Regions from separate parts of the Geobacillus sp. G4 genome, predicted to be linked through region 1. Evidence: predicted binding sites of a transcription regulator. Region 1 holds the regulator's gene; each other region holds the start of a gene.
The links. Region 1 encodes LexA, which represses DNA repair genes until DNA is damaged. Its sites were predicted from a motif close to CGAACATATGTTCG; they were not measured.
Positions count from the first base shown of each region.

Region 1 (5,931 bases):
GGTACGATTTTGGCTGCGCTTCGAAGCGGTCCCACGATGGCATGCTGATGACGGAGACATGGATGCCCTCAGCGGCGAGCGCTTCTTGCGCTTTGACGGCCAGACCGACTTCCGAGCCAGTCGCCAACAACAGCGCCTCCGGAGCGCCGTTTTTCGCCGGTGAAACGACGTACGCACCTTTTTTCACGCCTTCATACGCCAACTCAGCTGTTGCCGCCAACGTCGGCACATCTTGACGCGTCAAGACGAGCGCAGTCGGCTTGTCCGTCGATTCGAGCGCCAGCCGCCATGCTGCCGCCGTTTCGTTTGCGTCAGCCGGACGGATGACCGACAAGTTCGGCATCGCCCGAAGCGAAGCGAGATGTTCGATCGGCTCGTGCGTCGGCCCGTCTTCGCCGACGGCGATGCTGTCGTGCGTCAAGACGTAGATGACCGGCAAGCCCATCAGCGCCGCCAAGCGGATCGCCGGACGCAAATAGTCAGAGAACACGAAGAACGTGCCGCCGAACACTTTCAACCCGCCGTGAAGCGCCATGCCGTTCAGCGCCGCCCCCATGGCAAACTCGCGCACGCCAAACCAAATGTTGCGCCCTTCGTAGCTGTCCGGCAAGAAGTTGCCGCCGCCTTTGATGAGCGTTTTATTCGAGCTTGCCAAGTCCGCCGAACCGCCAAACAATTGCGGCACCGCTTTGGCGATGGCGTTGATCACTTCCCCGGACGATGAGCGGGTCGCCAGGCTTTTGCCCGCTTCATACACCGGCAGCGCCGCCTCCCAGCCATCCGGAAGCTTCCCTTCAATCGCCCGCTTCAGCTCGGCGGCCAGCTCCGGATGCGCCCGTTCGTACGCGGCGAACTGTTCGTTCCATTCCGCTTCTTTTTTCGCACCGGCCTCTTGCACCGTTTCTCGGAAATGGGCATATACTTCTTCCGGTACATAAAAATCTTCAGCAAACGTCCAGCGGTACGCTTCCTTCGTCAGCTTCGCCTCTTGGGCGCCGAGCGGAGCGCCGTGGACGCCGGACGTGCCCGCTTTATTTGGCGCGCCGTAGCCAATCGTCGTTTTTACTTCAATGAGCGTCGGCCGGCTGAGGTCCGCCCGCGCCTCCTCGAGCGCTTTGGCGATTTCTTCAATATTGTTGCCGTCCTCAACGCGCAAATATTGCCAGCCGTACGCTTGGAAACGTTGGGCGACGTTTTCCGAGAACGACAGGTTGAGCTCCCCGTCCAGCGAAATGTCGTTCGAGTCATACAGGACGATCAGACGGCCGAGCTTCAAGTGGCCGGCGAGTGACGCAGCTTCGCTCGCCACTCCTTCCATCAAATCGCCGTCGCCGCAAATGGCGTACGTATAATGATTGATGATCTCAAACCCGTCGCGGTTGTATGTAGCAGCCAAATGCCGTTCCGCCATGGCCATGCCGACCGCCATCGCAATCCCTTGGCCGAGCGGGCCGGTCGTCGCTTCCACGCCCGGCGTATGGCCGTATTCCGGATGGCCCGGCGTTTTGCTTCCCCATTGACGGAATTGTTTCAAATCATCCATCGATACGTCGTAGCCGCTTAAATGAAGCAAGCTGTACAATAACATCGACCCGTGCCCGGCTGACAAGACAAACCGGTCGCGGTTGAACCAGTTTGGATTCGCCGGGTTATGATTCATAAATTTCGTCCAAAGCGTGTACGCCATCGGCGCCGCGCCCATCGGCATGCCCGGGTGCCCGGATTTCGCTTTTTCGATCGCGTCAATCGACAGCGTTCGAATCGTCGTAATCGCCAACTCCTCGATTGAATGCGCCATCGTCTTCCTCCCTTTCATCAACATGGTGTCATTTACTATCATATAGAAAATCAGATTCCTTGTACAACGTTTATTTCCTCCTTCGGGACAAACGAGACGCCGTCTGTTTTTTCGCGGCTTAATGGAAGCGCCGCCGCTGGCTTTCCTTTAATTTTTTCGGCGTCACGTCGTTGCCGTTCGGGTCAATGACGGTCACTGTATGGAGCATATCGGTCATCGCCTTGCGGAACGCTTGAATGTACTCACGGCGCAGCTTCGCTTGCTCGAAAGCCTCTTCGGCCGACAAGCCGGCCGTTTTCGCTTTTTTCGCCAGTTCATTGATGCGGGCTAATTTATGTTTGGCAAGCATTGATCATCTTCTCCTATCTGCCATATTCTCACTCTGTTTTATCTTATCTGATCAACCGGGAAGATGGCAACGATGGCATCTTGGTTTCCTTTGCCCGCTCGCCGCTTTAGGGCCAGGCGCAGTACACGATCAACGCCGCCTTTGTTGCTCGTCCATATATTCCTGGTAACGCCGATGGACGGTCGCCTTGGACACCTCGTAGCCGAAGCTTCGCATCGTCGCGGCGATATCGGCAAACGTCAGTCCGCGCTCGCGCAAGCGGACGATCTCCTCAACCGGCAGATCGATTCGATCGCGCCCGGCGTTTTCGCCCCGGCGCCTTAGGTTCCGCTCCGGTCGGTAGCCGCTGGCGATGGCTCGCTGCATGCCACGCTTAATTTTGGCGTTATGTATTTTTCTTTGGTACTCCTCGACAATAGCGATGATGGATAACACCATCTCATCGGCCTCCGACAGCGGCATCTCCCCGCGGTGGCTGGCGCTGTATATTTTCACCCCTTGCTTTTTCAAGCAATGCAGCACCGCCATGCGCGCATGGCCGCGCCCAAGCCGCGTTTCATCTTGAATGAGCAGCACATCGACCTCGCCTTCCTCGCAAAGCGAAAGCAGCTCCAACACGCCGTCGCGGTCGGCTTCATAACCGCTCGCCTGCTCGGCGATCACTTTCACGACTTCAAATCCACACTCGGCCGCCAGCTGCTCGAGCTCATCTCGTTGCCTCGCGAGCGACGTTTCCTGTTCAGCTTTGTCCGTGCTGACGCGGCAGTAAATGACCGCCCTCATGGCCAATCCCTTCTTTCCATCACTGATTGACGGCCACCGAGCCGCCCTGCTTTGATTTTAACACAGGAATGACAATTTGTTCACCGGCGGCAAGACGCGGGCTCGGCAAATGGTTGACATCGACGACCCAGCGGATGAACTCATCAGGCGGCATATGGTGTTCCTGTTCGTACTGTTTTGCCAGCCCCCAAAGCGTATCGCCGGGAGCGACCGTGATCGTCACGTATTCTTTTTTATCGACCGGGCTGCTGGCGTAAACGAACCCTGCCAACACGAGCGCAAACAAAAATGAAAACAAAACATAGTGCAGCAACGTTTTCCTCATTCCCTCCCACCCTTTCTAGAATGTTTGTTCGCTTTCCTTCATTATAGCCAGGAACATTTGTTTGTGTCAATAAAAAACTCGAACCTATGTTTGTTTTTTCGTCTTCCGCATGGTATAATGAAGGCAAATGATGTGGCGAGAGGTGTGAAACAATGACGAAACTGTCAAAACGACAACAGCAAATTTTAGAGTTTATTAAACAGGAAGTAAAAACAAAAGGCTATCCTCCATCGGTGCGGGAAATTGGGGAAGCGGTTGGACTGGCGTCAAGTTCGACGGTCCACGGGCATCTCGCGCGCCTAGAAAGCAAAGGGTACATCCGCCGCGACCCGACAAAGCCGCGCGCCATTGAAATTTTGGACAACGATATGGCCAAGGAGAGAGAAAAAGAGGAGATCATCTCGGTGCCGATCATCGGCAAGGTGACGGCCGGCCAACCGATTACAGCGGTGGAAAACATCGAAGGCTACTTTCCGCTGCCGAAGCGGCTCGCCGCCGGTGAAGAGCAGCTGTTTATGCTTGAGGTGATGGGCGACAGCATGATCGAAGCCGGCATTCTCGACGGCGACTACGTCATCGTCCGCCAGCAGTCATCGGCCAACAACGGCGACATCGTCGTCGCCATGACGGAAGACAACGAGGCGACGGTGAAGCGGTTTTTCAAGGAAAAAGACCACATCCGCCTGCAGCCGGAAAACGCCCATCTTGAGCCGATCATCGTCCGCGACTGCACGATTCTCGGCAAAGTGATCGGCGTCTATCGCCTGTTCGACTGACTCGTGCCGGCCTGCGCCCATAAAAAAGCTGCCCCGTTTTTTTCAGGGCAGCTTTTTTATGAATCAGTAGAGTTCCATATATTGGTCCAATTCCCATTGATGAACCGTTGTCCGATACATATCCCACTCAATTTCTTTCGCTTCGACGAAATGCTCGAATAAATGTTTGCCGAGCGCGTGAATCATCACTTCATCGGACTTCAAGTTTTCCAACGCTTCATGCAGCGTTGCCGGCAAATCGACAATGCCTTCTTCGAGCCGTTCTTCTTTCGTCATGACGTAAATGTTTCGATCCACTGGCGCCGGAGGAGTGAGCTTGTTGCGAATGCCGTCAAGCCCAGCGGCTAAAAGCACCGCCATGGCCAAGTATGGGTTGGCCGACGGGTCGACGCTGCGCACCTCAATGCGCGTGCTCATGCCGCGCGAAGCTGGAATGCGGATGAGCGGGCTGCGGTTGCGCGCCGACCAAGCGACGTAGCACGGCGCTTCATAGCCCGGAACAAGCCGTTTGTACGAGTTGACGGTCGGGTTCGTCACCGCCGTAAAGTTCGGCGCATGCTTCAGCACACCGGCGATAAACTGCCGCGCCGTATCGCTCAACTGCAAGTCGCCGTTCGGATCGAAAAAGGCGTTTTCACCGTTGCGGAACAGCGACAGGTTGCAATGCATTCCTGAACCGTTGATCCCAAAAATCGGCTTCGGCATAAAGGTCGCATGCAATCCGTGTTTGCGGGCGATCGTTTTGACGACGAGCTTAAACGTTTGAATGTCGTCGCACGCTTTTACGGCATCAGCGTATTTAAAATCGATCTCATGCTGGCCCGGAGCGACTTCATGATGGGACGCTTCGATTTCAAACCCCATTTCCTCAAGCTCGAGCACAATGTCGCGCCGGCAGTTTTCCCCAAGATCGGTCGGCGCCAAATCGAAATAGCCGCCGCGATCGTTCAGCTCCATCGTCGGGTGTCCTTTTTCGTCAAGCTTGAAGAGGAAGAATTCCGGCTCAGCTCCTAAGTTAAAGGCGTTGAAGCCAAGCGCCTCCATCTCTTTCAGCATCCGCTTCAAGTTATAGCGCGGACAGCCTTCAAACGGCGTGCCGTCCGGGTTGTAAATGTCGCAGATAAAGCGGGCGACTTTTCCTTTTTCTGAAGTCCACGGGAAAATGACGAACGTATCCAAGTCCGGATACAAATACATATCCGACTCTTCGATGCGGACAAATCCTTCGATCGACGACCCGTCAAACATAATTTTGTTGTTAAGCGCTTTCTCCAGCTGGCTGATCGGAATTTCGACGTTTTTGATCGTGCCCAAAATATCGGTGAATTGCAGGCGGATGTACTTGACATTTTCCTCTTTGACGATGTGTAGAATGTCGTCACGCGTATATTTTGCCATGTCCAAACTCCTCCCCGGCTCGGAAATCATTTTCCGTCATTAATGAAAGAAGCGAGCGAGATCTCCTTGGCGAAGCGATGCGCGCTGGAACCGCCCGGCCTGCAGCAATTCATTCCGCAAAATTTCGCGCAGTTCTTCGTCCGACAGCTTCGGTTTTCCTACTTTTTCGACTTTCTCCGCCTGCTGGTGGCGTCCTTCCTCCCGCGCGGCAAAAATTTGCTTAATGCCCGCCAAGTTGACGCCTTGGTCGATCAAATCTTTAATTTCCAGCAAGCGGTCAATGTCATTGAGCGAAAACAGCCTCCGGTTGCCTTCAGTGCGCGCTGGCGAAACGAGGCCGTGCTCTTCATAATAGCGGATTTGCCGAGCCGACAAGTCGGTCAGCTGCATCACAATCCCAATCGGAAACAATGGCATGGAACGACGAATTTGGCTGCTCATGCCAATTCCTCCTCGCTTTTGATACCTTTATTTTACCATAATGTTAGGAAATGAGTCAATG
Region 1 covers NZ_JBEPJY010000001.1:56,505-62,435, forward strand. The annotation lists gene tkt (transketolase) at 1-1,798, opposite strand, end outside; gene ABS784_RS00285 (DUF896 domain-containing protein) at 1,917-2,147, opposite strand; gene ABS784_RS00290 (YneB family resolvase-like protein) at 2,277-2,930, opposite strand; gene yneA (cell division suppressor protein YneA) at 2,950-3,255, opposite strand; gene lexA (transcriptional repressor LexA) at 3,408-4,031, shown strand; gene glnA (type I glutamate--ammonia ligase) at 4,095-5,429, opposite strand; gene ABS784_RS00310 (MerR family transcriptional regulator) at 5,469-5,870, opposite strand.

Region 2 (5,931 bases), on a different contig from region 1:
GTTGGCCGCTGCGAACGAGCACGCGATACCAGGCGATGTTCGAATCCATATTGTCGTGCACGCGAATATGGGCGTGTTCGCCTAACATGTACAGCGGAGAAAGGTAGAGAGCCAATACGATGAACGCGATGGCGACCGCTTTTCGTTCTCTTTGTTCCATCTCGCGCGCCCTCCTTTCCCATACGGGAAGATTGCACAACATGGTCCATTATAAACCGCTGCGATTAAAAAAGCATAAAAAAATTGTAAAGAAGTAGTGAAGGGGGAGAAAAAGGGGAAAGAAGCAACCAAAAAAACACCCTGCGTCAAGCAGGGAGGATGGAACCATTAGGCAAACAACCCCATCACCCGCCCAAGGCCGCGCCGTTTCTGCTTTGGTTCGTCCGATGTTTCATGGGAGGAAGGCGGCCGATTGTTCAGCTGCTGTTCAAGGCGGGCGACAAGCTGCTCCAACGCAGTGAGGCGGGCGACGATTTCTTCCATTTCTTGGCGGTGATGCAACAGTTGAATGGAGACGACGTCATCTGCTTTTTGCTCCAGTTGCCGTTCAAGCTGGTCCAAGCGCGAGGAGACGCGGGCGATTTCGGGTTCGATCGATTCATGTAAGGCGTCAATAGGAATGTTGTTCCGCAGCGGCGTCGGAGGGCGTTTCGGGGTCGGCGGCGCTTCCATGGCGGCGCCTTGTTCAAATTTGACCCGTTCGAGCAAGGCGACTGTTTTTTCATCAAACAAGTAGTGGCCGGCCTCGTTTCTCCGCAACGGAATGTTGTATTTGCGCACCCAGCGCTGGATCGTTTTCGGCGATACACCAAGGCGAATAGCGACGTCGGACGTTTTCAATTCCATCGTTTCACTCCTCCTTGTTTCGTCTTGTTTATCCTTTTTCCTCTGCATCTTTGAAAATCCTTCCCAGCCGACAAAACTAGTGTTGATTCGGCAAAGAAAGTGGAAAACAGCGAAGATTCGCCATTGGCGAAAAAAGATGGCTGTGGGCATGGGAATTGGCCATGCCATTTGGTAGAATAGAAGATAAAGAATGATGAACGACGCAAGGGGTGAAGCGGATGGCAACATGGTGGCTGGAATGGCTTGAGGGCGTCGCGTCGGTTTGGCGGCAGCCGCTTCTTTATTATGGCGCCGCGCTCGCTTTGGCCGTCGGTTGGCGGCGGGTGAAGCGGGAGCGCCGCGATTTTCATGTGCGCGTCTACAGCCTATGGCAAGAGTGGCGCGGGCTTTGGACGAAGGGATGGATGGCTGGAGCGATGTTGTCGGCGGCGGCCGTCGGCATCGGGATCGCGGTGCCGCAGGAAGCGGTTTGGACGGTGACGGTGCTGACGGTGCTCTTTAGTTTGACGATGGAAGCGCGGTTGCTGTCGCCTGCTTATACGGTTGGCGGCGCGCTTCTCGTGCTCGGTTTGGCGGAGCGAAGCAGCGCGTTGTCCCGATGGCTTCCCGATGGCATGGCGGCCGCGCCCGCTTTGGCGGTGTGGCTTGCGTTGCTTTTGCTTTCGGAAGGATGGCTCATCATTCGCACGCGAAACGAGGCGGCCTCGCCGCAGCTGGCGAAAAGCAAGCGAGGGATGACGGTCGGCCTGCAATGGACGCAGCGTCTTTGGTTTGTGCCGGTTGTGCTGCCCGTATCAGGCGGCGCGCTGCCTCCGGCTTCCTGGTGGCCGCTCGTTTCGACGGGAGACAGCTATTCATTTTGGCTCGTGCCGTTTCTTCTCGGCTTTTCCCAGCGCCGCCAGCACATGCTGCCGGCGGAAGCGGCGCGCGCGGAGGGGCGGCTTGTTGTTCGGCTGGCGTTCGTTGTCGCCCTGTTGGCCGCTTCGGGTATATGGTATCCACCGCTCGCGGTGGCGGCGGGGGCTATGGCCATCATCGGCCGCGAATGGATCGCGTTTTCCGGGCATCGCGCCGACCGCGCCCGCCCGCCCCGCTTTGCCCGCCATCCGCACGGCTTGGTGATTGTCGGCGTGCTTCCCGGCTCGAAAGCGGAAAAAATGGGGCTTTCGATCGGAGAAGTCATCATCAAAACAAACGGCGCCCCGGTGCGGACCGAAACCGAGTTTTACGAGGCGCTCCAACGCAACCGCGCGTTCTGCAAGTTGGATGTCGTCGGACATAACGGCGAAGTCCGTTTCGTCCAAGGGGCGCTCTATGAGGATGAGCATCATGAACTCGGGCTGCTGTTCGTCCGTGATCGGAACGCATCAGCGTCTGAAGCTGTTTCGTAAAGGAGAATGGATCATGTGGTTTTTGGCGGCACTCATCATTCCGTGCTTATTGGTGCTGTTGTTTGCGCGGGTGACGTACAATCGGTACATTGCTGTGCTGTTGACGACGGCGCTGCTTGTCGCTTCCTACTTGAAAGGCTATACGGATGAGCTGCATGAAATCGTCGCTGACATTGCATCGACGATCGCCGGCTTTCTTTGGGCCGGCCGCATGCTCGACTATCTGAAGCAAAAATGAAGCGGCGTTGTCGGTTCAACCGTCTGTTTTTGGAAAAAGGCATCGTCGGCTGAACCTCGGATTGTCGAAACGGAACGGAGCGAAGACGCGGACCTTGGGCATGAATGGGTCCGCTTTTTCGCGTTTTTCGGTGCGAAGCGATGGAAAACGCTGAGTGGATTGGTACGAATATGAGTTCGCATTTTTGATGCATGGATCATCACGATGTGATACAATGGGGAAAGATGGTACGAAGGAGGAGGCGAAACGGTGGAGGGCCGTTTTCAATTAGTGGCGCCATACGAACCGCAAGGCGATCAGCCGCAGGCGATCGCCAAGCTCGTTGACGGCCTGCGCCGCGGGGTGAAGCATCAAACGCTGCTTGGGGCGACGGGGACGGGCAAAACGTTTACGATCTCGAACGTGATCGCCCAAGTCAACAAACCGACGCTTGTCATCGCCCACAACAAAACGCTCGCTGGCCAATTGTACAGCGAGCTGAAAGAGTTTTTCCCGCACAACGCCGTCGAATATTTTGTCAGCTATTACGATTACTATCAGCCGGAAGCGTATGTGCCGCAGACGGATACGTACATTGAAAAAGACGCGAAAATCAACGATGAAATCGACAAATTGCGGCACTCGGCGACATCAGCCTTGTTTGAGCGCCGGGACGTGATTATCGTTGCGAGCGTGTCGTGCATTTACGGTTTAGGGTCGCCGGAAGAATATCGGGAGCTCGTCGTCTCGCTGCGCGTTGGGATGGAAATCGAGCGCAACGCGTTGCTTCGGCGGCTCGTTGACATCCAATACGACCGCAATGACATCGATTTTCGCCGCGGCACGTTCCGCGTCCGCGGCGATGTTGTCGAAATTTTCCCCGCGTCGCGCGATGAACATTGCATCCGCGTCGAATTTTTCGGCGATGAAATCGAGCGCATCCGCGAGGTGGACGCCTTAACCGGCGAGGTGCTCGGCGAGCGCGAGCATGTCGCCATTTTCCCGGCGTCGCACTTCGTGACGCGCGAGGAGAAAATGCGGCTCGCCATTCAAAACATCGAACAAGAGCTTGAGGAGCGGCTTGCCGAACTGCGCGCGCAAGGAAAGCTCTTAGAGGCGCAGCGGCTTGAGCAGCGGACGCGCTATGACCTTGAAATGATGCGCGAGATGGGCTTTTGTTCCGGCATCGAAAACTACTCGCGCCATTTGGCGCTGCGGCCGCCAGGCTCGACGCCGTATACATTGCTTGACTATTTTCCGGACGATTTTTTGATCATCGTTGATGAGTCGCACGTCACCTTGCCGCAGCTGCGCGGCATGTACAACGGCGACCGGGCGCGCAAGCAAGTGCTTGTCGACCACGGCTTCCGTCTGCCGTCGGCGCTTGACAACCGGCCGCTCACGTTTGAAGAGTTCGAGCAAAAAATCAATCAAATTATTTACGTCTCAGCGACGCCGGGGCCGTATGAGCTTGAACACAGCCCGGGCGTTGTCGAACAAATCATCCGCCCGACCGGGCTTCTCGACCCAACGATCGACGTCCGCCCGACGAAAGGGCAAATCGACGATTTGATCGGCGAAATTCGCGAGCGCGTCGAGCGGAACGAGCGGACGTTGGTGACGACGCTGACGAAAAAGATGGCGGAAGATTTGACCGATTATTTGAAAGAAGCGGGGATCAAGGTGGCGTATTTGCATTCGGAAATTAAGACGCTCGAGCGCATTGAAATCATCCGCGATTTGCGGCTCGGCAAATACGATGTATTGGTCGGCATCAACTTGCTTCGCGAAGGGCTCGACATTCCGGAAGTGTCGCTTGTCGCCATTTTGGACGCCGACAAAGAAGGGTTTTTGCGCTCGGAGCGCTCGCTCATCCAGACGATCGGCCGGGCGGCGCGCAACGCGAACGGCCATGTGATCATGTACGCCGATACGATCACGAAATCGATGGAAATCGCCATTCAAGAGACGAAGCGGCGCCGCGCGATTCAAGAAGAGTACAACCGAAAGCACGGCATCGTGCCGCGCACGGTGAAAAAGGAGATTCGCGACGTCATCCGCGCGACGTATGCGGCGGAAGAGACGGAGATGTACGAGGCAAAGCCGGCGGCAGCGATGACGAAACAAGAGCGGGAAGAGCTGATTCGAACGCTCGAAGCGGAAATGAAAGAGGCGGCCAAAGCGCTCGACTTCGAGCGGGCCGCCCAGCTGCGCGATATCATTTTCGAATTGAAAGCGGAAGGGTGATGGCCGGATGAACGGAATGGATAAAATTGTCGTCAAAGGGGCGCGCGCCCACAACTTGAAAAACATTGACGTCGAAATCCCGCGCGGCAAGCTCGTCGTCTTGACCGGGCTGTCCGGGTCGGGGAAGTCGTCGCTGGCGTTTGATACGATTTACGCGGAAGGCCAGCGCCGCTACGTCGAATCGCTGTCGGCGTATGCCCGCCAGTTTTTAGGGCAGATGGAAAAACCGGACGTCGATGCGATTGAAGGGTTGTCGCCGGCCATTTCGATCGATCAAAAAACGACGAGCCGCAACCCGCGCTCAACCGTCGGCACGGTGACGGAAATTTACGATTATTTACGGCTGCTGTTCGCCCGCATCGGCCGCCCCATTTGCCCGACGCACGGCATTGAAATCCAATCGCAGACGATCGAGCAAATGGTCGACCGGCTGCTCGCTTACCCGGAGCGGACGAAAATGCAAATTTTGGCGCCGATCGTCTCGGGAAAAAAAGGGACGCACGCCAAGACATTGGAGGATATTCGCAAACAAGGGTATGTGCGCGTCCGCATTGACGGCGAGATGCGCGAGTTGACGGAGGACATTGAGCTGGAAAAAAACAAAAAACATTCGATTGATGTCGTCGTCGACCGCATCATCATCAAAGACGGCATCGCCGCCAGGCTTGCCGATTCGCTTGAGACGGCGCTGAAGCTCGCCGACGGCAAAGTGGTCGTTGACGTGATCGGCGAGGGGGAGCTCTTGTTCAGCGAAAAGCACGCTTGTCCGTACTGCGGCTTTTCGATCGGGGAGCTTGAACCGCGTCTGTTTTCGTTCAACAGTCCATTCGGCGCCTGCCCGGACTGCGACGGGCTCGGGGCGAAGCTCGAAGTGGATCTCGATTTGGTCATCCCGAACGATGAGCTGACGTTAAAAGAACACGCCATCGCTCCGTGGGAGCCGCAAAGCTCGCAATATTACCCGCAGCTGCTCGAAGCCGTGTGCCGCCATTACGGCATCCCGATGGACGTGCCGGTCAGAGATTTGCCAAAAGAGCAGCTCGATAAAATTTTGTACGGCAGCGGCGGGGAGCCGATTTACTTCCGCTATACGAATGATTTCGGGCAAGTGCGCGAACAATACATCGCATTTGAAGGCGTCATTCCGAACGTCGAACGCCGCTATCGCGAGACGAGCTCGGACTACATCCGCGAGCAGATGGAAAAGTATATGGCGGAACAACCATGTCC
Region 2 covers NZ_JBEPJY010000005.1:149,819-155,749, reverse strand. The annotation lists gene ABS784_RS08330 (DUF6044 family protein) at 1-160, opposite strand, end outside; gene ABS784_RS08325 (MerR family transcriptional regulator) at 328-846, opposite strand; gene ABS784_RS08320 (PDZ domain-containing protein) at 1,065-2,237, shown strand; gene ABS784_RS08315 (CsbA family protein) at 2,251-2,475, shown strand; gene uvrB (excinuclease ABC subunit UvrB) at 2,725-4,701, shown strand; gene uvrA (excinuclease ABC subunit UvrA) at 4,709-5,931, shown strand, end outside.
Region 2: the regulator LexA is predicted to act here: its motif matches at 2,641-2,654, upstream of uvrB (excinuclease ABC subunit UvrB).

Region 3 (5,931 bases), on a different contig from region 1:
ACATTGAAAAGCTGTCTTCCGGCCTTCGCATTAACCGCGCGGGTGACGATGCGGCGGGTCTTGCGATCTCTGAAAAAATGAGAGGGCAAATTCGTGGGTTGGAGATGGCTTCGAAAAACTCTCAAGATGCAATCAGCCTCATCCAAACAGCAGAAGGTGCTTTGAACGAGACTCACTCGATTTTGCAGCGGATGCGGGAGCTGGCGGTTCAAGCAGCGAACGATACGAATACTGCTACAGATCGCGTTGAACTTCAAAAAGAAGTTGATCAGCTTGCACAAGAATTATCAAGGATTTCGAGTACTACTGAGTTTAACACGCAAAAACTTCTTAACGGGACGTTTTCTGGCACTTTCCATATTGGTGCGAATGAATCACAAAACATTAAGTTGAATATCAGTGACATGAGTGCATTCGCATTAGGTGTAGCAGGAGATGTGACAACAGTAATTAGTGATGCTGATGGGGATGCTTCATTCACAAAAACCGGAACCCTCCAAGATATAGCTGACGGCACTTATCAGATTCAAACAACCAATACTGGCAGTTATAAAATGGTTGATTCCAATGGCAATACTGTAGCTACAAGCAACGATGGGAAATCATGGACTTCAGCTATTGGAGAGAAAGACGATACATTTACGTTTACTGCTGCTGTTAAGGCTGGGACAGTAACGTTAAGCGGGAATGGAACAAAGGTTTCTGCGACTGGTTCACTAACAAATAATGGTTTGCAAGCTGGGACATATACTTATGTAGCATCTGAAAATGCTCTTAAAGATAGCAATGGGAACGCTGTTGCTTGGACAACAGATAGTGGAGTTACATTTATTGATAAAAATGGGAAAGTTGTTCTAGATACAACGGGAGTAACTGTAGCCGACGGAGATTCATTTACTGTAGGAGGCGTAGATATTACAAGCCAAGCCACTGCGAATAAGGCAGTGACAACTATCAACAGAGCGATTGAAACAGTATCTGCAGAGCGTGCTAAACTTGGCGCTGTCCAAAACCGCCTCGAACACACGATCAACAACTTAGGCACATCGGCGGAAAACTTAACCGCTGCGGAATCCCGCATCCGTGACGTCGACATGGCCAAAGAAATGATGGAATTCACGAAAAACAACATCTTGGCGCAAGCAGCGCAAGCGATGTTGGCTCAATCAAACCAACTGCCGCAAGCGGTGTTGCAGCTGCTTCGGTAGGCTGGTTTGGCGGGCGTCTTAGCTGGAAACGGCTAAGAGGATGACTGGGTGAATTGCTGGGAAACCCTAAGAGCCTTTGGCGCCACAACGGAGCTGGAAACGGCAGACGTGACGGCGGAAAAAGCCAAAGGATTGGGCAATCAGCAGCCAAGCTCCTGTCCCGAAAGGGTGGAGAAGGTTCAACGACTAGGGCATACCACCTAAGGCGAGTGCTATGGTGATGAAGCCCGTAGGGGAGGCCGATGCCGAACCGAAGCGCCCAGCCCCTAACAGGTCAAGCTGAGGGTGAAGAGGTAGTCTGCACAACGGTCGAAAGACGTTGAGGCATGGCAAGCCAACCAACAACCGCAAGGGGTATTGCAATTGCTTCGTTAATCATAAGACAAGAGACCTTAGGGTGGCCTAGGGTCTCTTGTTTGTTGTCACTCTTTTTGTATTTCACGCCATTTATACACGATAGACCAATAACTTCGGTGCAAGGTATCAGCAATTTCTTGAATCGTCGCGCCTTTTTGCTTCATGTCCTTTAGTTGTTGAATCTCCTTCTTAGAGTATCGCTTTGAACGTTCGTGGCTGCTCGTCCGCAATTCGAAATCTGGGAATATCTTTTGCCATTTTTCCTTTTCTATTTTGAGTCGCTCGTTCCAGTTGGTTTTGTAATACATAGACGGGCAAGTTGAGATTGCTGAGGAGATTATATTAAGAAAATGAAACGTATCCCTCACAGAGGTTGTTCGTAAAATGCAGCCTTGTCCATTTGGATGTTTACTTAAACGGAAGGTGACACCGAAATGAGAAAGAATGTGTTGTTGCAACTTTTTTAATTCTTCGCGAGGATAATTCTGTAGATAAAGGTAAATATGAGGTGTCAGGTAAATTACTTTTTTGCGTTTATTGATATTAGGAGAAATACAGAGCGAGCCATCATCCATATATAAAACAGCAAGGAAATGAGGCAACGTGCAATACGTCAATAAAGGAATCGGGATATGTTTAGAACCATCATCATGGTAAAAGTATGGATATAGCCTTGTAAATAGCGGAAGAGACGATGATCGAACACATTGACTTCGGGGAGTGATGTACAAAAGATTGTCGAAAAATGAAATCTTCCATTTTCGATACTCAGCCTGTTCCATGCCGAAATGTTCCCGGTAACTATGGTTTTTCCGTCGGCTCTTTTTATAAAGCTTTGTAATTTCTCCGTCTCCGATAATGCTAGCAATTAGAACGTTTTGTTGTACAGGGGTTAATTTGGATAAGTCGTCCATGACCGTTTCTCCTTTCTTTTGGGAACGTTTGTTCTGGTTTTATTATAATATATTCTTATATGTTTAGGGAACCTTTCTATATAGACTCCCATGACAAAAAATTTTGTCACCATCAGAAGGATGAAAATGCCTCTATGTTGAATTCTACAACCTTGCACATTTTGGCGTTCGGGTATTTTCAGAATAGCGATTTTAGTTGCTTCGAGATTATACACCACTCCCTAGTCACCTTTCGCCTAAATGAAATTCCCCTTTCCCCCTTCACACTCCCTACGTTTCATCCGATATAAACCATAGAAAGCGTCCAAACCAAAGGAGCGGGATCGTATGACGATTGAACGGGTGTCTTCTTCTTTTCCTTCCTATGAACCGACGCGAAGCGAGCAGGTGCATGCAACCGTCGAACGCGCGGCAGTGCAGCCTCAAGAGGTGGGGGGTTCTGCTTCTTCCCTTTTTCAACCGCTTTCGGAAGAAGCTGTGGAGAAAGTGGTCAACGGCTTGAATGAGCTCGTGCAGCCGAGCCATACATCAATCCGGTTTGAGCTGCATAAAGAGCTGCATGAATATTACGTGCAAGTGGTGGATGAAAAAACGCAGGAAGTGATCCGCGAAATCCCGCCGAAAAAGCTGCTTGATATGTACGCGGCGATGATGGAGTTTGTCGGGCTTTTAGTGGATAAAAAAATTTAACGGTGGTGAGTCGACATGGCGAATACGATGCGCATCAGCGGCCTCGCGAGTGGAATGGACATTGACAAAATCGTGAGCGATTTGATGAAAGCAGAGCGGGCGCCGCTGGATAAATTGAAGCAGAAAAAGCAGCTGCTCGAGTGGCAGCGTGATGATTACCGAGCGATGAACACGTTGCTTCAGGGGCTTGACGACTACTTGTTTTCCAACATCACGCTCCAAAGCAGCATGCTCAAAAAAACTGTCTCGAGTTCGAACGAATCGGTCGTCACAGCGACGGCGGGATCGAGTGCGGCGAACGTGGCGACGACGATGCAAGTAAACCAAGTGGCCACATCGGCCGTCTGGCTGTCGGATGCCGCCGTGAGAGTGGACAAGGCGAGTTTTTCCGTTGCCGCTGATGTGACGCTGACGATCAACGTGACAAACGGGGATGGGACGACGAAGCAGGCGTCGATCATGGTGAAACAAGGAACGACGTTAGACGGATTGATCGCCCAACTCAACAGCAACCTAGATCTTGGCGTCAGCGCGTTTTACGACGAGCAGACCGGGCGGGTTTCGATCATGAAAAAAGACACGGGAGCGCAAGCGAGTCTGGTGCTCGCCGATCAGGCGACGGCTGACTTTTTTGCGCAAAAGCTTGGGTTTACGAATACCGTAGCGGGGCAAGAGCTCACGGGGAAAACGGCAGGGAAAGACGCCGACATCACCATCAACGGCTTGCGAACGACCCGCTCGTCGAATACATTTACGATCAACGGTGTGACGTATACGGTGAAAGGGACGGGCACGGCGACAGTGTCGGTGGCGACGGATGCGGACGCGATGTTTAACGCCATTAAAGGGTTTGTCGACAAATACAACGAAACGATCGCCAAAATCAACGCCGAGCTGAAAGAAGAGCGCTACCGCGACTATCCGCCGCTTACCGACGAGCAAAAGGAAGCGATGACGGAAAAGCAAATTGAGCTGTGGGAAGAAAAGGCGCGGAGCGGGATGCTTCGCGGTGATTCGATTTTGTCCAGCGCCCTAAGCAAAATGCGGATGAATGTGTACACGAAAGTCGAAGGGGCGAACATCCCAAGCGGGTTCTCGCAGCTCGCGCAAATCGGGATTACGACGTCGTCAAATTATCTAGACGGCGGGAAGTTGATCATTGACGAAACGAAGCTGCGGGAGAAAATCAAGGAAAATCCGGATGCCGTCTATCAGTTGTTTAACCAAGACGGTGCGACCGATGCGGAGAAAGGCATCGCCCGCCGCCTGCGCGATACGATCAAGGAAACGATCGGGAAAATCGAGCAAAAGGCGGGGAAAACCGTTTGGACAAACCAACAGTTTGCGATCGGGCGCGATTTAATCCAGATCAATGACCAAATTGACCGGTTTCAAGATCGGCTGAAACAGATTGAAGACCGCTACTACCGCCAATTCACAGCGATGGAAGAGGCGATTCAGCGCGCCAACCAACAAAGCATGTATTTGATGAATGCCTTTGGCGGCATGCAAAGATAACGATCAGCGGCTGTGGCATGCAGGCGTCCGTAGGCGCTTGGCCATCATCGGAAAGCGATCCGCTTCCTGATGATGGAGGTTTTAGGCTGAGACAACTGAAAAGGCGCGACGCCTCTTGAAAGGGGCGGTTTGGCTGAAAAAAACGTTCTTGCTTCAGTCTTGAAACGTGTGCAGCACTTGACGTGGAAGAGGAGTGATCGGGATGGCAACGAACAATCCGTATCAACACTACCAAGCGAACGCTGTGCAGACGGCGTCGCCTGGGGAGTTGACATTGATGCTGTATAACGGCTGCTTGAAGTTTATCAAGCTCGCGCGCCAGGCGATGGAGACGGGCGATATCGCGGCGCGTAATGAAAACTTGTTGAAGGCGCAAAAGATCATTTTGGAATTGATGGCGACGCTGAAAATGGAATATGACGTCGCGAAATCGATGATGACCATGTATGACTACATCTACCGCCGCCTAGTCGAGGCGAATGTGAAAAACGATGCGGCGATTTTGGATGAGGTGGAAGGGTATGTCGTCGAGTTTCGCGATACGTGGAAGCAGGTGATTCAGCTCAATCGGCAGCGCCAATACGCGGAAGGCGGGCAGGCGTAATGGGCGTTGTGCACGATGTTTGGTTGGTGACGAAGGAGTTGCTTGAGGCGACGGCGCTGCCGTGGCCGTCCGAGGAGCGCGAAGAGCGGCTTGCGGCGGTCGATCGGCTGCTTCGGGAGCGTGAGGAGCTGCTTCGGAAGCTGCGGCCGCCATACAGCGAGGAAGAACAAGAGCTTGGCCGTGAGATTATCGTTTGGAATCAAGAGATTGAGGCACGGCTGCTTCGGGTGTGCGAAGAAATTCGCCGCGACTTGCGGATGACAGGGGCGAAGCGGCAGGCGAACGCCCGCTATGTTCACCCGTACGAGCAGCCGCTTTCGTTTGACGGGATGTTTTACGACAAACGGCGATAGGTGGGATTCAGGATGGCGGAATTGACAAGCGAGGCGCTGAATATCATCCGCCAATACGCGGCGCTGCTTGAGACGGTCGAAGAAGGGCTCGATTATGTGGAGGCGAGTTTTTCTGACCCGCGGCGGATGCATGCGGATGTGTTGCTGGCGGATCTTTTATTGGCGCTTGGGAAAATCGGTGAGACGAACGTTTATTTATGCCAGCTGTTCGCTGACGAGAGCGATTTGGTCGGCCATATCGAACGGTTTGCGGATGTGCTGGAAGCGGCAGCGGCGCTTGACGGGCA
Region 3 covers NZ_JBEPJY010000005.1:181,274-187,204, reverse strand. The annotation lists gene ABS784_RS08495 (flagellin N-terminal helical domain-containing protein) at 1-1,208, shown strand, start outside; gene ABS784_RS08490 (DNA endonuclease) at 1,631-2,479, opposite strand; gene flaG (flagellar protein FlaG) at 2,807-3,169, shown strand; gene ABS784_RS08480 (flagellar hook-associated protein 2) at 3,185-4,687, shown strand; gene fliS (flagellar export chaperone FliS) at 4,890-5,291, shown strand; gene fliT (flagellar protein FliT) at 5,291-5,644, shown strand; gene ABS784_RS08465 (DUF8042 domain-containing protein) at 5,657-5,931, shown strand, end outside.
Region 3: the regulator LexA is predicted to act here: its motif matches at 2,501-2,514, upstream of ABS784_RS08490 (DNA endonuclease).